Pseudoduganella albidiflava: one gene and its partner. The protein of the gene in region 1 interacts with the protein of each later gene in a pairwise test. Links are inferred from orthologs where the notes say so. Each region holds a gene or a part of one and is shown in the gene's direction. Other genes may lie near its edges. The genes, in order: EYF70_RS23735 and mtgA.

Region 1 (4,861 bases):
CAGGCTATCCGGATTTACATCAATCAAGAGCTTGAGGACCTCCAGGCAGGATTGAAGCAGGCCTACGACGCGCTGGCATCGGGCGGCATCATGGCCGTCATCAGCTTCCATTCGCTGGAAGACCGCATCGTCAAGCGTTTCCTTGCCGAGCGCGCCAATGTGCCGCAGCCGGACCGCCGGCTGCCGATCCGCGCCGCCGACCTGCCGCAGCCGGAAGTGAAGCTGCTCGCCAAGATCAAGCCATCGGCGCGCGAAGTGGACGAGAACCCGCGCGCCCGCTCGGCGGTGATGCGGGTCGCAGTTCGCTTACCTGTGCGTCTCCCTGAACAAAAGAGGCCGGCATGAGCGGCAAGCTCGCCGCCGTCCTGGCCGCGCTGCTGGTGGGCTGCGCGCTGTCGCTCGTTAACGCGCAATACCAGGCGCGCCATCTGTTCATCGAGCTGGAACGCGCGCAGGCCAAGGCGCGCCAGCTCGACATCGAATGGGCGCAGCTGCAGCTGGACCAGTCCACGCTGGGCAAGCACGCCCGCATCGAGGAAATCGCGCACGGCGACCTGGGCATGACCCAGTTGACGCCCGCGCGCACGCAATACCTGACGGAGGGCGAGGAATGAGCCGTCCCAACGCCGCAAGCTCCCGCGTGGCCGCCTCGAAAGGCGTGTCGTTCTCCAAGAGCCCCGTGCTGGCGGTGCGCCTGCCCACCTGGCGCTCGCGCGTGGTGCTGTTCGTGCTGTTCGCCGCGTTCGCCGCGCTGGCGGTGCGCGCGCTGTGGCTGCAGGGCCTGTCCACCCAGTTCCTGCAGAAGCAGGGCGAGATCCGCTACGCGCGCACGATCGAACTGCCGGCCACGCGCGGCAAGATCATGGACCGCAATGGCCAGGTGCTGGCATCGTCGGTGCCCGTCAAGGCCATCTGGGCAATCCCGGACGACGTGCTGCTGGCGCCGCCGGAAAAGATCCGCGCGCTGGCCAGCCTGCTCGACATGAGCGAGGCCGAGTTGCGCAAGAAGCTCGATTCGGACCGCAACTTTGTTTACCTGAAGCGGCAGGTCGAGCAGGACGTGGCCGACCGGATCGCCAAGCTGAAGATCGACGGCATCGACACGCGCAAGGAATACAAGCGCTTCTACCCGCAAGGTGAAGTGATGACCCACGTGGTGGGCTTCACCAACGTGGAAGACGTGGGCCAGGAATCGATGGAGCTGGCGCACCAGAAAACGCTGGTGGGCCAGCCCGGCACGCGCCGCGTGATCAAGGACCGCCTGGGCCACATCGTCGAGGATATCGGCGCCAAGCACGAACCGCACGACGGCAAGGACCTGGTGCTGTCGGTCGATTCGAAGATCCAGTACATCGCCTTCACGCAGCTGAAGGCGGCTGTCGAGAAATTCGCCGCCAAGGCCGGCGCTGCCGTGGTGCTGGACGTGCACACCGGCGAAGTGCTGGCGCTGGCGAACTATCCCAGCTACGACCCGAACGACCGCCGCAAGCTGACCGGCGCGCAGTTGCGCAACCGCGTGATGACGGACTCGTTCGAACCGGGTTCCACGCTGAAGGCGATCACCGTGGCGCTGGCGCTGGACAAGGGCGTGGTCACGCCGTACACCAGCATCGACACCGGCAACGGCCGCCTCACCATCAAGGACCGCACCATCAGCGATACCAAGCCGCACCACGTGATCAGCGTGCAGCAGGTGATGGAGATGTCGTCCAACATCGGTACCTCGAAGATCGCGCTGTCGATGCCACCGCAGGATATGTGGGAAATGTTCACCAAGGTCGGCTTCGGCCAGCAGCCGAAGTGGGGTTTCCCCGGCGCCGTTGCCGGCCGCGTGCGTCCCTACAAGAACTGGCGGCCGATCGAGCAGGCCACGATGAGCTACGGGAACGGCATCTCGGTGTCGCTGATCCAGCTGGCCCGCTCGTACCTGATGTTCGCCCGCGATGGCGACCTGATTCCGCTCACCTTCCAGAAAAGCCACGACCTGCCGCAGGGCCAGCAGATCATCAAGCCGCAGACGGCGCGCCAGATGCGCGAGATGCTCGAGATGGTCGTCACCGGCAAGGACGGCACGGCCAAGCAGGCCCAGATCCCCGGCTACCGCGTGGGCGGCAAGACAGGCACCGCCTACAAGGTGGAAAACGGCCGCTACCCGATTCCGCGCAAGTACATCGGCTCCTTCGTGGGCATCGTGCCGCTGTCGGCGCCGCGCTTCGTGATCGCCGTGATGATCGACGAGCCGACCCAGGGCGGCCGTTTCGGCGGCCAGGTGGCGGCGCCGACGTTTGCCAAGGTCGCGGAAAACGCGCTGCGCGCCATGAACGTGCCTCCCGATTCCACCGTGACGGAAATCGTGGCTCCGGCGAGCAACGAAGGGGAGGCCATGTAATGACGAACATGAATAACAACGACGACATCCAACAGATCGGCGACTGGATCAGGCAGGCCGCACCAGACGGCCAGCTGACCTCCGACTCGCGCCGCATCGCACCGGGCGACGTATTCTTCGCCTATCCGAACAACAGCGCCGGCGATGCCGGCGACGGCCGTACCTATATAGGACGGGCCATCGAACAGGGCGCCGCGGCCGTGCTGTACGACCCGGCCGGATTCGCCTGGAACCCGGAATGGCGCGTGGCCAGCCTGCCGGTGGCGGACCTGAAACTGCGCGCCGGTCCGATCGCGCATGCCGTGTACGGCATGCCGGACGCCGGCATGTTCACCGTCGGCATCACCGGCACCAATGGCAAGACCTCGTCGGCCGTGTGGCTGGGCCATGCGCTCTCGCGCGCCGGCGAAACCGCCGCCGTCATCGGCACGCTGGGTGTCGGCCTGTTCCACGGCCAGGGCAATGGCCGCGGCGAAGCCGAATTCGCGGCCACCGGCTACACCACGCCGGACCAGGTACTGCTGGCCCGCACGCTGGACGAGTGCCGCGCCGCCGGCGCCCGCGCGCTGGCCATCGAGGTGTCGTCGATCGGCCTCGAACAGGGCCGCGTGGCGGGCATGCATTTCGACGTGGCGCTGTTCACCAACCTGACGCGCGACCACCTGGATTTCCACGGCTCGATGGAAGCCTATGAAGCGGCCAAGCAGAAGCTGTTCGCCTGGCCCGGCCTGAAGACCGCCGTCATCAACCTGGACGATCCGGCCGGCGTGCGCATGGCGTCGCAGGTGAAGGATGCCCAGGTGATCGGCTATACGCTCAAGGGCGAAGCCGAGATGGCTGCACTGCCTGCGCAGTTGGCCGGGATTGCCGTGCTGCGCGCCAGCCAGGTCAGGAGCCGCAGCGCCGGCACCGAGTTCCACCTCGAGTCGCCTTATGGCGCCGCGCAAGTGAAGACCCGGCTGGTGGGCGCGTTCAACGTCAGCAACGCGCTCGGCGTGCTGGGCGCGCTGCTGGCGAAGGGCCTGCCGCTGCGCGCTGCCGTCGAGGCGATCGAGGCATTGACGCCGGCGCCGGGCCGCATGCAGCTGGTCGGCGGCAACGATGCGCCGATGGTCGTCATCGACTACGCGCACACGCCCGACGCGCTGGAAAAAACCCTGGAAGCGCTGCGTCCCGTGGCGGCGGACCGCGGCGGCCAGCTGTGGTGCGTGTTCGGCTGCGGCGGCGACCGCGACCCGGGCAAGCGCCCGCAGATGGGCCGCATCGCGCAGGCGGCGGACCATGTGCTGGTCACCAGCGATAACCCGCGCAGCGAAGATCCGCACGCGATCATCGCGCAGATCGTGGCCGGCATGGATGCCACCCGTCCCGCGCAGGCCATCGAGGACCGCGCGGCCGCGATCCTTTCCGCCGTCAAGCACGCGGCCAGGAACGACGTGATCCTGGTGGCCGGCAAGGGCCATGAACCCTACCAGGAAATCAAGGGCAAGAAACTGCCGTTCTCCGATGCCGAGCATGCCCAGCTGGCACTGACCGCCCGACTGACGATGATGAGGACGAACTGATGCGCGCCACGCTGGACCAGATCCTGGCTGCGCTGGATGGCGCGCGCCTCGTTGGCGAAGCCTCCACGGGCACGGCCTTCGATGGCGTGTCGACCGACAGCCGCACCGTGGCGCCGGGCGCCCTGTTCGTCGCGCTGCGCGGCGAGAACTTCGATGCGCACGACTTCCTGACGCAAGTGGCGCAGAAAGCGGCCGCCGTCGTGGTTGAACGGCTGCCCGATGGCTGGACCGCGCCGGAGGCGCTGCCCGTCATCCTCGTGCGGGACACGCTGGCCGCGCTTGGCCAGATCGGCCGCTGGTGGCGCAGCCAGTTCGACCTGCCCGTGATCGGTGTCACCGGCAGCAACGGCAAGACGACGGTCAAGGAAATGATCGCCGCCATCCTGGCCGCCGCCCATGGCGAGGAAGACCGGCTGGCGACGCGCGGAAACCTCAACAACGAGATCGGCGTGCCGCTCACGCTGTTCCGCCTGGCGCCGCACCATTCCTCCGCCGTGATCGAACTGGGCATGAACCACCCGGGCGAGATCGGCCGGCTGGCCCGCATCGCCATGCCGACCATCGCCCTGGTGAACAATGCCCAGCGCGAGCACCAGGAATTCATGCACACGGTGGAAGCCGTGGCGCGCGAGAACGGTTCCGTGCTGGCCGCCCTGCCAGGCGACGGTACGGCGGTGTTCCCGTCGCACGACGAATTCACGCCCATCTGGCGCGAGCTCGCCGGCAGCCGCCGCACGATCACCTTCGGCCTGACCAAGGAGGCCGATGTGAGCTGCACGTTCCGCCCGGCCGATTTCGGCAACCAGATGTTCGTGTCGATCCGCTGCAGCGATGGTGAACTGGTCCAGTTCTATGTCGCCCTGCAGGCAGCCGGCGAGCACAACGTGCGCAACGCGCTGGCCGCCAT
Region 2 (16,110 bases), 5.2 Mb from region 1 along the record:
GACGCATGCCGCGCCGCACGAAGGTCTCGGTGTCGACCAGTATGCCTGGAGCACGTCGCCGCTGCGCCGCTACACGGACCTGGTCAACCAGTGGCAGATCCTGGCCGTGGCCGAGAAGGGCGTGATGGCCCCGCTGGTCGCGCCGTTCAAGCACAAGGATGCCAACCTGTTCGCGATCGTCTCGGCGTTCGACGCGGCCTATGCCGCCTATGCCGACTTCCAGGCCAATATGGAACGCTACTGGTGCCTGCGCTGGCTCGGCCAGGAAGACAAGCACCAGGTCGATGCCGTGGTGCTGAAGGATGAAGTGCTGCGCCTGACCGACATCCCGCTGGTGATCCGCCTGCCGGGCATGCCGTCGGCGCCGCGCGGCGCGGCCGTCAAGCTGGACGTGATCCGCTGGGATGAAGTGGACCTGACGATCGAGACGCGCCTGCTGGAGATCGAGGAAGCCGCGCCGGCCGCCGTCGACTTCGAGGAAGAAGAAGAGGAAGGCGACGCGGACAAGGCGCTGGTCGGCGAGACCGTGCCGGAGCTGGTCGCCGATCCCGACCAGCCTGCCGACGAGAAGGTGGAAGTGGCCGAAGCCGCCGACGAAGCGGACGCAGCCGCCGTCCCGCCCGCCGCTGGCTAAACCGGAACGGTGGAGGAGCCTGGTGTCGGACATTTTTTCGGGGCATGGCCCCGAAAAGGTGCCGGACACTGGTTTTCACTGCCGCCACTGGTAACGCCGGTGGTTTCAGCGGGTAGAATGATGCATTTCGCCGACGCTTTTTCCTTCTCTGCGTGAAGTATTTACAAGAAAACCGGTTCCTCGCGATCGCCCTGGCCGTCTCGGTGCTCGCACATGCGGCGTTGCTGGCGGTGCGTTTCGTGGCGCCGCAGGAATTCAAGCTGGCGCCCACCGATCCGACGCTGGAAGTCATCCTCGTCAATGCCAAGCACGCCAACCGGCCGCTGAAGGCCGAGGCGCTGGCGCAGGCCAACCTGGATGGCGGCGGCATGGCCGACCAGGGCCGCTCGAAGTCGCCGCTGCCGGACATGCGCCGGGTGGCCGATGGCGACAGCATCGAAGCCTCGCGCCGCCGCATCGAGCAGCTGGAAGAAGTGCAGAAGAAGCTGCTGACGCAGGTGAAGACCACGCCGTACCGCGCCGCACCCGTCACCGAGAACAGCAAGCCCGATCCCACGCCCACCGGCGCCGAGCTGATCGAAAGCAGCAAGGCGATCGCCCGCATGGCGGCCGAGATCGCGCAAACCATCGAAGACCAGAACAAGCGCCCGCGCCGCACCTACATCACGCCCAGCACCCAGCAGGTGGGCTATGCGATGTACTACAAGACCTTCCAGCGCAAAGTGGAAGAGGTGGGCACGCTGAACTTCCCGCAGGTGAACGGCCGCAAGCTGTATGGCGAGCTGGTGCTGTCGATCCCGATCTTCCAGGATGGCACGCTGTATACAAAGGAGGGCGGCATCACGGTGCAGACCAGTTCCGGCAATCCGGCGCTGGACCAGGCGGCGATCGCCATCGTGCGCCGCGCCGCGCCGTTCGGCAAGTTCCCGCCCAACATGCTGTCGAACGACCGCGACGACCTGTGGGTCATCATCACCCGGTTCAAATTCACCCGCGAACAAAAACTCGAAGCCCAACTCGGTGGAGCAAAATAAAGTGGACAATAACAGCGTGGACAATAACAGCGTGGACAATAACAGCGTGGACAATAACAGCGTGGACGGCACGTCCATGGATCGCATCGGCGGCGACGCAGGCGTTGACTCCGGCGTCAACTCCGGCGTCGACAAATACTGCGTGTTCGGCAATCCGATCGCCCACAGCAAATCGCCCGTCATCCACGCCGCGTTCGCCGCGGCCACGGGCCAGCGGCTGACGTATGAAAAACGCCTGGCGCCGCTGGATGGTTTTGCCGAGGCGGTCCATGCCTTCATCGCCGAAGGCGGCAAGGGCGCCAACGTGACGGTGCCGTTCAAGCTCGAGGCGTGCCGGCTGGCCAGCGCGCTGACGGTGCGCGCGCAGGCCGCGGGCGCCGTCAACACGCTGCTGTTCGATGAACACGGCATCACCGGCGACAACACCGACGGCGCCGGCCTGGTGGCCGACATCACCGTCAACGCGGGCGTGCCGATCACCGGCAAGCGCGTGCTGCTGCTGGGCGCGGGCGGTGCCGCGCGCGGTGCCGTGCTGCCGATCCTCGAACATCGCCCGGCCGCGCTGGTGATCGCCAACCGCACCGTGGCCACCGCCGAGGCGCTGGTGCAGCAATTCGCCTCGCTGGGGGGCGCTGGCGTAGTCACCGCGTGCGGCTTCGCCGACATCGCCGGCAGCTTCGACATCGTCATCAACGCCACATCGGCCAGCCTGCAGGCCGACCTGCCGCCGGTGGCGCCATCGGTATTCCACCAGGGCTCGCTGGCATTGGATATGATGTACGGGCAGGAACCGACCGTCTTCATGCGCTTCGCCGCCAGCCATGGCGCGACCGTGCGCGATGGCCTGGGCATGCTGGTGGAGCAGGCCGCCGAAGCCTTCCTGGGCTGGCGCGGCGTGCGGCCGGACACCGCGGAGCTGCTGGCGCGCCTGCGTTGACGCGGCTTCCCGCGTCGATCGGGCCTCAGGTGTCAGTGATGCTGTGCCGGCGATGCTGTGCCGGTGCTCCTCCCTGCGTCGTGTTGAACAATAAGAAATGCACATGAAAAAAGCGCGCAAGCCCCCCGGTCGCTGGGCATTCGTCAAGTGGCTGTTCATCGTTCCTGTCGTCCTGTTCATCGCCGTGCAGCTGTATTTCGCCGCGCAGATCTGGTGGTGGCGCGACCACGAGCCGGGCATGACGGCATTCATGCGCCAGCAGCTGTCGGCCATGCAGGAAAAGAATCCGGATGCGAAGATCGTCCAGAAATGGGTGCCGTACGAGCGCATCTCGAACAACCTGAAGCGGGCCGTCATCGCTTCCGAGGATGCCAATTTCTCCGACCACGACGGCGTCGACTGGGAGGCGCTGGAAAAGGCCTACGAGCGCAACGAGAAGCGCAAGAAGGTCACGCACGGCGGTTCCACGATCACGCAGCAGCTGGCCAAGAACCTGTTCCTGTCCGGCTCGCGCAGCTACCTGCGCAAGGGGCAGGAACTGATCATCGCGTACATGCTGGAAACCATGATGGACAAGCGGCGGATCTTCGAGATCTACCTGAACGTGGTGGAGTTCGGCCGCGGCGTGTATGGTGCGGAAGCGGCGGCGCGTCACTATTACAAGGTGCCCGCGGCGAAGCTCGGTGCGGCGCAGGCGGCGCGGCTGGCGGTGATGCTGCCCAATCCCCGCTATTACGACGCGCACCGCGATACGCGCTACCTGAACCGGCGTACCCAGATCATCCTGCGGCGCATGAATTCGGCCGAGCTGCCGTAGCGCTTCCCCAGCCCCGCGCCGCGATCGGTGCCCGATACACCGCAATTATCGGTTCCATGGGTAAAAAGTGGTCCTCCGGTCTGGTCCCGGCCGGGGCTTTGCCTGTACACTTGCGCTGTTTTAATTTTGCGTCCTGCAAGTGTCCAGAATCCCAGTCGGCTGAGAGTGCCTATGATCAATGTCTTCGTTCTACAAAATGGCCGGCTGAACCAGGTTCCCATCGAAACGCGCGAAGACCTTGAACAAGTGGCACCGGTATGGGTCGACCTGACCGACCCGGACGATGACGAGCGTGCCTGGGTCAAGGCCATCTACGGCGTGACCTTGCCGGGCGAAGACGAAGTCAAGGATATCGAAGCCTCGGCCCGCTACTACGAGGCGGAAAACGGCGACCTCCACCTGCGCACCGACTTCCTGCTGGAAGAAGACGATGGCCCGTCGCGCATCGTCACCGTCGCCTTCATCCTGGCGCGCAAGATGCTGTTCTCCGTGCACACCGACGACTTGCCGGTGTTCCGCCTGGTGCGCATGCGCGCCCGCTCGCGCCCCGGCTCGATCGTCGACTACATGGACGTGCTGCTCGACCTGTACGCCACCGACGCCGAATATTCCGCCGACGCGCTGGAAGGCATCTACAAGAACCTGGAAGAAGTATCGTTCCGCGTGCTGCAGGAAGAATTCACCGACAAGGACGCGGCCGACGCGCTGTCCGCCATCGCCCACGAGGAAGACTTGAATGGCCGGATCCGCCGCAACATGATGGACACGCGGCGCGCCGTCAGCTTCCTGATGCGCGGGCGCCTGCTCAATTCCGAGCAGTTCGAGGAAGCCCGGCAGATCCTGCGCGACATCGAATCGCTCGACGGCCACACCTCGTTCCTGTTCGACAAGATCAACTTCCTGATGGACGCCACGGTCGGCTTCATCAACATCAACCAGAACAAGATCATCAAGATCTTCTCGGTGGCCAGCGTGGCCTTCCTGCCGCCGACCCTGATCGCCAGCGTGTACGGCATGAACTTCGACTTCATGCCGGAACTGAAATGGACGCTGGGCTATCCCTGGGCCTGGGGCCTGATGATCACCAGCGCGATTGCGCCGTTCCTGTATTTCCGGCACCGGGGCTGGCTGAAATAGGACGGTGACACGGTGAAAAAGCGGCCTCGGCCGTAACGCCGTTAAGTCAAGCGTCATCCAGCACATTGGAAGCGCATGCATTTACCCCAACAGCGAAGGGCTGGGGTCAGACCCGCCGGGTCTGACCCCAGAATTTGCACTTGGGGTGGACTTAACCGAACGGCATCAGGCCGCGGCCGCTTTTTTATCGGGCTGGCATTCCCCTGCCACGTCCTTGCTGACTTGCAGGTTCATGAAGATATTGGCGGCCAATGCCACGATCGAGATCGCCGCGGTGATCTCGGCAATCACCAGCATCGCCACGACACTCGCGTCGCCCGTCGACAGCACATAGGCCAGCGAGCCCATCATGACAGGCAACGCCAGGTTCAGCAGCCAGAAGTGGACACGCGCCAGACGCGTGGTGCCGGCTTGCGGGAACAGCGTGTAGATGATCCCGGACAGCGCCAGCGTGGTCCAGCCCAGCAGGTTCACGTGCGCATGCACGGGGCGCAGCGTGAAGTCGCGGCTGGCGCCCATGGCAATGCCCAGCGCCACGCCGATGAGCAGGTACAGCACGGCGAGCTTGATCCAGACGATACCGGCGCGGGCGGCCTGTTCCTGCCGGGTGGTGGCTTGTGTTTGCATGACGACGACTCCTGTGATCTCGAATGCAGCGGATTCTAAAGATCGGATGTCATCGAAATGTCGGAAGATTGTCGGTTTTAAAAGTCTTCAGGATCGAGTGCCGCGCAGATCCCAAGGATATTTCCAGGAACCGGGGTCAGACCCCGATTTCAGGAAACATTTCCCGGGATTGGGGTCAGACCCCGGTTTCTGGAAATGTTGTGCCGTATGGGATTGCACAAAGTAAAAAAGGACGGTTACCCGTCCTTTTCCCATGGCCGAGACCGGCGCTTATTTCAGCCGCGCGAACACCCGCCGGGCCGCTTCGATGGTGTCGTCGATGACCGCGTCATCGTGGGCGGCGGAAACGAAGCCGGCTTCGAATGCGGCAGGGGCGAAGTACACGCCTTCATCGAGCATCGCGTGGAAGAACTCGTTGAATTTCGCGCGGTCGCCGGCCATCATCTCGGCATAGTTGCGCGGCGGCTCGGCGCTGAAGTACAGGCCGAACATGCCGCCCTGGTAATCGGCGCAGAACGTCACGCCTTCCTGGAACGCGGCGTCGGTCAAGCCTTCGGCCAGGCGTTTCGCGGTGGCCGTCAGGCGCTCGTAGAAACCGGCTTCCTGGATCAGCTTCAGGGTCGTCATGCCGGCGGCGACGGCGATCGGATTGCCGGACAGCGTGCCGGCCTGGTAGACGGCGCCGACCGGCGACATCTTGCTCATCAACTCGGCGCTGCCGCCGAACGCGGCCACCGGCAAGCCGCCGCCGATCACCTTGCCCAGCGCAGTCAGGTCCGGGGTGATGCCGTACAGGCCCTGGGCGCCGGCCAGGCCGACGCGGAAGCCGCACATCACTTCATCGAAGATCAGCAGCGCGCCATGTTCGGTGCACAGGTCGCGCAGCGCCTGCAGGAACTCGGGCGATGCCTTGATCAGGTTCATGTTGCCGGCCACCGGTTCGACGATCACGCAGGCGATCTCGTCGCCGTATTCGGCGAACGCTTCCTCGATGCCCGGCACGTCGTTATAGTCCAGCACCAGCGTGTGCTTGACGAAATCTTCCGGCACGCCGGCGGAGGTGGGATTGCCGAACGTGAGCAGGCCGCTGCCGGCCTTCACCAGCAGCGAATCGGCATGGCCGTGGTAGCAGCCTTCGAACTTGATGATCTTGTCGCGGCCGGTGGCGCCGCGCGCCAGGCGCAGCGCGCTCATCGTCGCTTCCGTGCCGGACGAGACCAGGCGCACCTGCTCGATCGACGGCACCAGGCGGGCGATTTCTTCCGCCATCTCCACTTCACCCTGGGTCGGCGCGCCGAACGACAGGCCGCGCGTGGCCGCTTCCTGCACGGCCTTCACCACCTGCGGGTGGGCGTGGCCGACGATGGCCGGGCCCCAGGAACCGATGTAGTCGATGTAGCGCTTGCCGTCGGCATCCCAGAAATACGGGCCTTCGGCACGGGTGATGAAGCGCGGGGTGCCGCCCACGGAGCGGAAGGCGCGCACCGGCGAATTGACGCCGCCGGGCGTGGTCTTCTGCGCGCGTTCGAACAGCACATCGTTTTGCGAGATCGTCATTGCGTATCCTTTTTCGTTTGCGTCACCGCGTGGAAGCGGTTCGGCACCAGCCGGCCCATGCCGTAGCGCTGGGCGTGGCGCAGGGCGCCGAAAGTGTATTGCTGGGCAAGGTCGACGGCCTGCGGCAGCGCCAGGCCTTGCGCCATGTAGGCGGCGATGGCGCCCGACAGCACGCAGCCGGCGCCGACGAACGGGCCGGGCAGGTGCTGCCAGCGGTCGTGGCGGATCACGCCGCCATCGCCATACAGCGTGTTGGCGCGCAGGCCCGATTCGGCGCGCGACGTGCCGGCCGGGGTACCCGTCACCAGCACGTATTCGCAGCCCAGGTCGATCAGGTGCTGGGCATCGTCGCCCATGGTTTCGCCATTGGACAGGTCGCGCCACGTTTCGGCCATGCGCCCCAGTTCCACCTGCGACAGCATCAGCAGCGTGGCCTGCGGCACCAGCAGCTGGCGCAGCACCGTCAGCAGTTCCTCCGGGTCGGTCTGTTCGGAAAGGGGTGGCAATTGCGAGCCGAACGGGTCGAGGATCAGCGGCGCATCCGGATAATCGGAGACCACTTCGGCGATCGATGAAATGTGTTCCATCTGGTCGACGGCGCCGATCTTGAACGCCGCCACCTGCACGTCTTCCAGCACGACGCGGGCCTGGTCGGATACCCAGTCCGGTTCCACATGCTGCTGGTCTTCCACGCGGGCGCTGTCGCCGATGAGTAATGCGGTGGTGACCGACAGGCCCTGGCATCCCAGCGCGGCGAACACGCCGATATCGGAATGCACGCCCACTGCGCCGATCGGATCGGCCACGCCGAATGTCAGGATGAGGGGTGATGTTTGGTTTTGCACGGCCAGTAGATTAAGATACCCGATTCGGCATTTTACTTGATTGAGGGTGGCAGAACGTGAGCAGCAATAATGTGGAAAATAAGGTAGAAAACAAGCTGGAAAATAACGCCCGGCAAAATAGTGCAGGAGAGTTCAAGAGCTGGATGTGCCTGATCTGCGGCTGGATCTATGATGAAGAAGCCGGCCTGCCGGAAGAGGGCATTGCACCGGGTACCCGCTGGGAAGATGTGCCGATGAACTGGACGTGTCCGGAGTGCGGGGCCCGCAAAGATGACTTCGAAATGGTCATGCTCTGATGGGACCTCGACAAACCTATTGCGCAACGCCAGCCGCTGGTCTCCGGTACTCGCTGTACTGGAGTACAGCTCCGTTCCTCAACCAGGTCTGACGTCGCTCATTACGGTTTCTCGAGGCCCCGAGGCGCACGTAGGAAAAGCGGTTCGCTACCGATACTGGATGCGCAGGTACAGGTCTGACGTCGCTTGTTACGGTTTCTCGAGGCCCCGAGGCGCGCGTAGGAAAGGCGGTTCGCTACTGATACTGGATGTGCAGGTACAGGTGCGACGCCATTCAGCAAGGTTTCTAGAGGCCCCGAGGCGCCCGTAAGAGGTTCTGCGGCCAACTGTGAGCCCGGGACCATTGATTGGTTGCTGTAAAGATTTACCGTCCGCCCCCGCATTTTTCGCTGTGCTATCGTAGTGGAAATGGGTGGACACAATATATGACGACAACGCCGCAAGCGACCGGTTTGACCATCATGGTGATCGATGACAGCAGCACGATCCGCCGGTCCGCCGAGATCTTCCTGAGCGGGGCGGGGTACCAGGTGGTGCTGGCCGAGGATGGCTTCGATGCGCTGGCCAAGATCATCGACCACCAGCCCGCGCTGATCTTCTGCGACATCCTGATGCCCCGGCTGGACGGTTACCAGACCTGCGCGCTGATCAAGAAGAGCGCGAAATTCCATGCCACGCCCGTGCTGATGCTGTCGTCCAGGGATGGCCTGTTCGACCGGGCGCGCGGCGCGATGGTCGGCTCGGCCGCCTACCTCACCAAACCCTTCAGCAAGGACAGCCTGCTGGCCGCGGTGCGCGAGCATGCCGGTCCCGGGCGTCCATGAGAAAGCAGCCCATGGCCATCCACAAGATCCTCATCGTCGACGATTCCCCGACCGAGCGCTATTACCTGTCCGATATCCTGGCCCGCAACGGCTACGCGGTCACCACCGCCGAGAGCGGCGAAGAGGCGCTGGCGCGCATCCGCGCAGACCGGCCGGAACTGATCCTGATGGACGTGGTGATGCCGGGCGCGAACGGCTTCCAGGTCACGCGCTCGATCGCCCGCGACCCCGAACTGCAGCATGTGCCGGTGATCATCTGTTCGTCGAAGAACCAGGAAACCGACCGCATCTGGGGCTTGCGCCAGGGCGCCAAGGATTATCTCGTCAAGCCGGTCAGCGCCGCCGAACTGCTGGCCAAGATCGCAGCGCTGGGCTGATGGAGGACGCGGTTTCGGATACCGGCGAACGCCGCAGCCGGCTGCGCCAATACCAGGTGCAGCTGCTGGAGCGGATGCAGGCGGCGCAGGGCACGGGCACGGCGGCCGCGCGCGAGCTGGGCGTGCTGGTTGGCACGCGCCACTGCCTGCTGGACCTGACACAGATGGGCGAGATCGTGCCCAGCCAGTCCATCACCCCGGTGCCGCTGACGCAGCCGTGGTACCTGGGCCTGGCCAATGTGCGCGGCAACCTCCTCGGCGTGGTCGACCTGGCGGCCTACCTGGGCGATGGCCTCGGCACGCATGCCGAGCATGGCACGCATGCCGCCGGCCCGGATACCCGCCTGCTGACCTTCGCCGCCAGCCTCGGCCTGCCGTGCGCGCTGCTGGCCAACCGCGTGCTGGGCCTGCGCCGGCTGGCCGACATGCGGGCCGACGGCAGCGACGCGGCGTCACCCGGCTGGTGTGCGGAGCGGTATGTCGACGGCGATGGCCAGCCATGGACCCGGCTGGACCTGGCCGGCCTGGCGCGCGAGCCGCGTTTTTTACAGGTGAGCCTGCATGCAAGCCCGCAGGCGGGGCTGCCCGCGGGCCGCTAGCCCCGATGAGAAAGGATACGATGCGATTCAGGTTTTCACGGCCCCGCCGGCAGGAGCCGCCCGCCGATTCCCCGCCTGACTCCCGGTTCGCCGACGGCGACTCGCAGTTCGCGGATGGCGCCGCGACCGACCGGCCGCTGCGCCTGCGCGATGCGCTGCGCCGCGGCGGCACTTCCAGCGTGGCGGAGCTGCCAGCACCGGCGCGGCTGCCGCTGATCGGCCACCTGCCGCCGCAGCGCCAGCTCAGTTTTCTCGTCACCACGCTGGCCGTCGTGCTGGCGCTTTCCGCCGCCCTGGTGGCGCTGAATGCACGGCACAGCGCGGCCGGCGCCGCCGCCACGCAAGTGGCCGGCGATGCGCTGATGCACTCGCAACGGATCGGCAAGGCCGCGCCGAATGCCTTGCAGGGCCACGAAGAGGCGTTCCGCCAGCTGGGCGACAGCCGGCGCGAGCTGGACAGCGACCTGGCGCTGCTGGGCAGTGGCGGCAGCTACCGGGGCCGCAGTGTGGCCGCCGCCCCTGGCAACCTGGAGGCAGCGATCGCCGATGCGCGCGCCAAGTGGGCCGCCACGGCGAAGGCGGCCGATACCATCCTGCGCCACCGGGAAGACCTGGCCGGTGTCGAGAAATCGCTGCGCGCATTGAACGCGCTGGCGCCGCAGCTGCTGGCGCAGGCCGATGAAATCGCCGCGCTGCGCCTGCAGCGGGGAGCCGGCGCGCGCGAGATCGCCGCGCTGGGCCGGCTGACGATGCTGACCCAGCGGATGAGCCTTGGCACGGCCGAATTCACCGCGGCGGGCGGCATCCGTTCGGAAACGGCATTCCAGCTGGGACGCGACATCACCGCGTTCCGCGCCATCGTCGATGCCCTGTTGAATGGTGGAGAAGCCGGCGGCGCCGTGGCCGGCATTGCCGCCGTGCGCGAACCGGACGTGCGCGAACGCCTCGCCGCGCTGCGGGCCGGCTTCGAGCAATACCAGGCCGGGGCGGGCGCGATCCTGGGCCGGCTCGACAGGCTGCTGGCCGCGCGCACTGCCGAACGGCTGATCTTCAGCCAGAACGAGAGCCTGCGCGAAAGCCTGGCGCGCCTGCTGGACGGCTATCGCGCCGCGCAGGAGTCGCTGAACTGGACCTTCTGGCTGATGGTGGCGGGCGGCATGCTGACGCTGCTGACGGGGGCCGCGATCGGCCGCGTGCTGCTGCAGGATTCGTACAACCGCACGCGCGGCGCCGAGCGCCGCCGCCAGCAGGCCGAGGAACAGCGGCTGCAGGCGCAGCGGCAGGAAGAGGAAGCCCGGGCGGCCAATGCGCAAAACCAGGCCGCGATCCTGCGCCTGATGAACGAGCTGCAGGAAGTGGCCGATGGCGACCTGACCGTGCAGGCCACCGTTTCCGAGGACATCACGGGGGCGATCGCCGACTCGGTCAACTACACGGTCGAGGAATTGCGCGGCCTGGTGGGCCGCGTGACGGCGACGGCCGAGCAGGTGACGGCGGCGTCGAGCCAGGCGCAGGATATTTCCACCGCGCTGCTGTCCGCGTCGCAGCAGCAGGCCCGCGAGATCCGCGATACCAGCGCGACCGTGCTGCGCATGGCGGCCGAGATCACGGATGTATCGAAGTCCGCGGCCGAGTCGGCGGACGTGGCGCGCCGCTCGGTGGCCGCGGCGCGGCAGGGCGCCGCCGCGGTGCAGGATGCGATTGCCGGCATGAACGGGATCCGCGAGCAGATCCAGGAAACCAGCAAGCGCATCAAGCGGCTGGGCGAATCGTCGCAGCAGATCGGCGAGATCACGGAACTGATTTCCGACATTACCGGGCAAACCAACGTGCTGGCGCTGAACGCGGCGATCCAGGCCGCTTCCGCCGGCGAGGCCGGGCGCGGCTTTTCCGTGGTGGCCGAGGAAGTGCAGCGGCTGGCGGAACGGTCGGCCGACAGCGCCAAGCAGATCGGCGCGCTGGTGCGCACCATCCAGGCCGACACGCACGATGCCGTGGCGGCGATGGAACGCTCCACCCATGGCGTGGTGGAAGGCGCGCGGCTGTCCGACGCGGCCGGCGCCGCACTGGACGACATCGAGCGCGTGTCGCGGCAGCTTGCCGAGCTGATCGAGGGCATGTCGCACGCCACCGGCACGCAGGCCGCATCGGCCAGCGGCGTGGCGCGGCACATCGGCCATATCCTGCAAGCCACGGAACAGGCGCAGGCCGGCACGCAGCAGACGGCGCAATCGGTGCGCCAGCTGTCGGCGCTGGCCCAGCAGCTGAAGGATTCCGTGTCGCGTTTCCGCATCGGCAACCCAACAACCTGAACAAGCAGCGAGACCATGAGCCAGACCGATTTTCCGACCAACTCCTTCGATCCCGGCCCGCTGTCGTGGGTGATGGGCGAGATCCGCGAGGCGCTGGGCCGCTCGCGCACGGCGCTGTTCGAGGCCGGCGGCCTGGAGCCGGAAGACCAGGCCACCGCGCTGCGGCTGGCCAAGTCGCACCTGCACCAGGCGCACGGCGCGCTGCAGATGGTGGACGTGGAGGGCGTGGCGGCGATCACCCGGCTGGCCGAGGAAGCGCTGGACCGCTTCAAGGATGGCAGCGTGAAGTGCAGCGCCGACCATGTGCAGGCGATCGGCCGGCTGTATGGCGCGCTCGTCGAGTACCTGGAAGAATTGCTGGACGGCGGGCCGCTGCAGCCGGTGCGCCTGTTCCCGTATTACGCGGCGGTGCAGGAAATGCTGGGCGCGCCGCGCATCCACCCGGCCGACCTGTTCTTCCCCGACCTGGCGCGCGAACCCGCGCTGCCGGCGGCGGATGGCGGAGATGACGCGGGCGGGCCGGTGGACTACGCCGCGTTGCGGCAACGGTTCGAGCGCGCCCTGCTGCCGTACCTGAAGTCCGGCGATCCGGCTCAGGCGCAGCCCCTGGCCGCGGTGATCGCCGAGGTAGCCGCGGCGCAGGCCGGCCGCGGCCGCGTGTTCTGGCTGGCGTTGCAGGCGTTCGCGGAACTGGTGGTGGCCGGCCACGTGCCCGGCGGCGTGTACGGCGTCTACATCAAGCAGCTGTTCGGCGCGGCCAACCTGCAGATGCGCCGGCTGGCGCAAGGGGCGCCGGAAACTCCCGACACGGTATTGCGCGATGCGCTGTTCTTCCTCGCCGCGGCGGAACCGGAGCACCTGGCGCCGCTGGGGCGCGCACTGCGCACCGGCTTCGCGCTCGACGGCATGGTGCCGCCCGATTACGCGACCGAGCGTTACTGCCGGATCGATCCGGAAGCGCTGGCCCGCGCGCGCGAAGGACTGGAAGGCGCCCGCGCCGCCTGGCAGCGGCTGGAAGCGGGCGACACTGCCGCCCAGTCCGAATTCAGCCAGGCGGCGGCGCTGGTGGCGGCCGCCGCCGACAAGCTGGGCGTGACGCCGCTGGCCAACCTGATGCGGCAACTGGCCGCAGTGGCCGATGTCGGGCGCAACGAAGCGCTGGGCCTGGAAATGGCCACGGCGCTGCTGTTCGCCAGCCACGGCCTGGACCAGGTCCGCCACCTGCCGGACGATTTCGCGGCCAGCGCGGCCACCATCGGCACGCGCCTGGCGGCGCTGGCGGCGGGGCAGCAACCGCCGGAGCCGGCGCAGTGGCAGCAGGGCCTGGCGCAGCGCCTGCGGCAGGATGACACGGTGGTGGCGCTGGCGCAGCAGATGAAGGTGGCGCTGCGCGACGTGGAGCGCGGGCTGGACGAATTTGCCGCCGATCCGGCGGCGCGGCCGCAACTGGCCGCGCTGGACGGCGTGCTGCACCAGCTGGAGGGCGCGCTGGCCATCACCGACCAGCCGGACGCGCAGGCCGCCGTGGCGCAGGTGCGCGGGCAGGTCGCCGGACTTGCCGCCGGCCCGGGCCCCGGCGAGGCGGCGCAGCTTGATCGCATCGCACACAACGTGGGCGCGCTCGGCTTCTTCGTCGACATGCTGGCGCAGAATGCCGCCGGGGCACGCGAGCGTTTTTCCTTCGATGCCGCACAGGGCACGTTCCGCGCGGTGCCGCTGCGCAAGATCGCCGGACCCGAATCGATCCCCGTGCTCGACGAGGAAGTGCCGGCACCGGCCGAGCCCGCGCCATCCGCCACGCTTGCCGCGGTGTCCGGCGCGAGCGACGCGGCCATCGAGGAAGAACTGCTGGAGATCTTCATCGGCGAGGCGCAGGAGGTGCTGGCGCATATGGATGGCGTGCTGGCCGGGCCGGATGCCGGCACGCCGGAAAGCCTGGCATCGCTGCGCCGCTCTTTCCACACGCTCAAGGGCAGCGGCCGCATGGTGGGGCTGAACCAGTTCGCCGACGCGGCGGGCGCGTTGGAGAAGGTGCTGAACGTGTGGGTGGCCGATGGCAAGTCCGCCGATGCGGCGCTGGCCGGCCTGCTGGCATGGACGGCGGCCGAACTCAATGCCTGGGTCGCCGAGCTGGTGGCCCGGGGCATTTCTCCACGCAGCGCGGCACCGCTGGTCGCGGCGGCCGCGCAGGTGCTGGAGGGACAGCCGTTCATGTCGCCGGACCGGGCGGCCGGGCGCGGCGAACCTGCCGTCGAGCCGCCGCCGGCCGAGCCGTACGTGACCGATGAAAATGCCGCCGGCGACACGGCGGCCGATGACGATGCGGTCAGTGACCATGTGAGCCGCGACACCGTGGCCGGTGACGATGTGCGCACTGACACCGTGGCCAGCGACGATGCAGCCAGCGTCGATGCAGTCAGCGACGACGTGGCCAGTGACGACGTGGCAGGTGAAATTGCGGTTGCTGACAGTGCGGCCGAGCCGGCGACCGAAGCGGGGCCGGCGACGGCAGCCGGGGCGGCCGCGCCCGACAATGTAGCCGAGGCAACCGAGGCAACCGAGGCAGCCGTGCCGGCCGACCAGGGCATGCGCTTCGTTGGCCGCCTGGCCGTGCCGGCGGCGCTGTTCGACATCTACGTGGCCGAAGCCACCGCGCTGGCGGCGGCGCTGGCGCGCGACTTCGGCACGTGGCGCCGCCAGGGCGAGCTGGACCCGGACGCGCTGCACCTGGCCCACACGCTGGCCGGCACGTCCGGCACGGTGGGCTTCAAGGCGCTGCGCGAGCTGGCCGTAGCGCTGGAGACCACGCTGCAGGCCGCGCCCGCGGTGCTGCACGATCCGGCCCACCACGACCTGTTCGACCTGGTCATCGGCCGCGTGCGCGACATGCTGGACAGCTTTGCCGGCGGCACCATGCCGCCCGACCAGCCCGAACTGATCGCCGCGCTGGAGCGCCTGCGCGACGAGCTGGCCCGTGCCCATGCCGCCGCGCCGGACGTCGCGGCACGGCTGGACGGCATGCTGGCGGCACCGGCGCCGGTGGACGAACTGGTGGCCCGGCTCGACCTGCTGTTCAGCGACACCTACCACGCGCTGCTTGCCGATCCGCCGCCGGTGCCGGAACGCGGCGCGCCGTTGCCGCTGCGGCCGAAGCTGGCCACGCAGGATGAATCGATCGACGACCTGTTCGATGCCGCGTTCGACGACGCCTTCGCCGAGCCGCCGCTCACGCAGGCGGCGGTACCGCAGCCGGTACCGGTCGCGCCGCCGGAACCGCCCGTGGAAGCAGTAGCGGAAGCCGCGGCGCCCGAGGCGGAAGACATGGAAGCGGTGGAAGCCGTGGAGCCGGTGGAAACACTGGAAGCCGTCGAACCGGCCGAACCACTGGAAGCCGTGGAGCCGGCGGAAGCAGCCGGGCAGGCCGCGGAGCCAGTGGAACAGGATGCCGCCGAGCCGGACGTGCAGGTGCTGGCGCTGCTCGAAGCGCGGCCGGATATCCCGGCCGTGGCCGACGAACTCGATCCGGACCTACTGCCCGTGTTTCTCGAGGAAGGCGCGGACCTGCTGCCCCAGGTCGGGGCCGCGCTGCGCGCCTGGCAGCATGCGCCGGCCGATACCGCCCACCCGGCCACGCTGCAGCGCGTGCTGCACACCCTCAAGGGCAGCGCGCGGATGGCGGGCGCGATGCGCCTCGGGCAGCATGCGCACGAGATGGAAACCCATGTCGAAGGCATGAGCCATCCGGCGCCGGCGGCGTTCGACGAATTGCTGGCCCATTACGACCACGCGCTGCTGCTGTTCGAGCAGTTGCAGCATCCGCCGGAAACGGCCAGCGTGGCGGCGGCGGACGTGCCGGCTGCGACGCCGGCCGAGACTTCCGCAAGCGCGGCCCAGGCGCCGCTGGTGCGCGTGCGCGCCGATATCCTCGACCGCCTGGTCAACCAGGCCGGCGAGGTGGCGATCACCCGCTCGCGCCTTGAAAACGAAATGGGTGCGCTGCGCACCGCGCTGGGCGACTTCGAGGACAACCTGGGCAAGCTGCGTCAGCAACTGCGCGAAGTGGAGATGCAGGCCGAATCGCACATCGCGTCGCGCCTGTCGGTGTCGAGCGAAC

What was found.
Region 2: the proteins of EYF70_RS23735 (region 1) and mtgA interact in binary tests that used the Escherichia coli proteins (3 or more experiments, as listed by UniProt). The link is inferred for Pseudoduganella albidiflava from one-to-one orthologs.

Annotation. Positions count from the first base shown.
Region 1 is NZ_CP036401.1:5,729,060-5,733,920, reverse strand. What follows is about bases 1-2,999. They hold EYF70_RS23735 (peptidoglycan D,D-transpeptidase FtsI family protein), read left to right. Parts: upstream 1-610; coding sequence 611-2,389; downstream 2,390-2,999. Other genes in these bases: EYF70_RS23730 (UDP-N-acetylmuramoyl-L-alanyl-D-glutamate--2,6-diaminopimelate ligase), read left to right, coding at 2,389-2,999; ftsL (cell division protein FtsL), read left to right, coding at 342-614; rsmH (16S rRNA (cytosine(1402)-N(4))-methyltransferase RsmH), read left to right, coding at 1-345. In the rest of the region: more of EYF70_RS23730, read left to right, coding at 3,000-3,954; EYF70_RS23725 (UDP-N-acetylmuramoyl-tripeptide--D-alanyl-D-alanine ligase), read left to right, coding at 3,954-4,861. UniProt on the Escherichia coli protein: Essential cell division protein that catalyzes cross-linking of the peptidoglycan cell wall at the division septum. Required for localization of FtsN.
Region 2 is NZ_CP036401.1:518,202-534,311, forward strand. What follows is about bases 1,829-4,565. They hold mtgA (monofunctional biosynthetic peptidoglycan transglycosylase), read left to right. Parts: upstream 1,829-2,708; coding sequence 2,709-3,422; downstream 3,423-4,565. Other genes in these bases: aroE (shikimate dehydrogenase), read left to right, coding at 1,829-2,605; corA (magnesium/cobalt transporter CorA), read left to right, coding at 3,594-4,559. Also shown: EYF70_RS02220 (ribonuclease catalytic domain-containing protein), read left to right, coding at 1-634; EYF70_RS02225 (TonB family protein), read left to right, coding at 787-1,668; more of aroE, read left to right, coding at 1,745-1,828; EYF70_RS02245 (heme-copper oxidase family protein), read right to left, coding at 4,725-5,186; hemL (glutamate-1-semialdehyde 2,1-aminomutase), read right to left, coding at 5,457-6,743; thiD (bifunctional hydroxymethylpyrimidine kinase/phosphomethylpyrimidine kinase), read right to left, coding at 6,740-7,588; EYF70_RS02260 (rubredoxin), read left to right, coding at 7,732-7,884; EYF70_RS02265 (response regulator), read left to right, coding at 8,310-8,708; EYF70_RS02270 (response regulator transcription factor), read left to right, coding at 8,720-9,085; EYF70_RS02275 (chemotaxis protein CheW), read left to right, coding at 9,085-9,684; EYF70_RS02280 (methyl-accepting chemotaxis protein), read left to right, coding at 9,705-11,996; EYF70_RS02285 (hybrid sensor histidine kinase/response regulator), read left to right, coding at 12,012-16,110. UniProt on the Escherichia coli protein: Peptidoglycan polymerase that catalyzes glycan chain elongation from lipid-linked precursors. May play a role in peptidoglycan assembly during cell division in collaboration with other cell division proteins.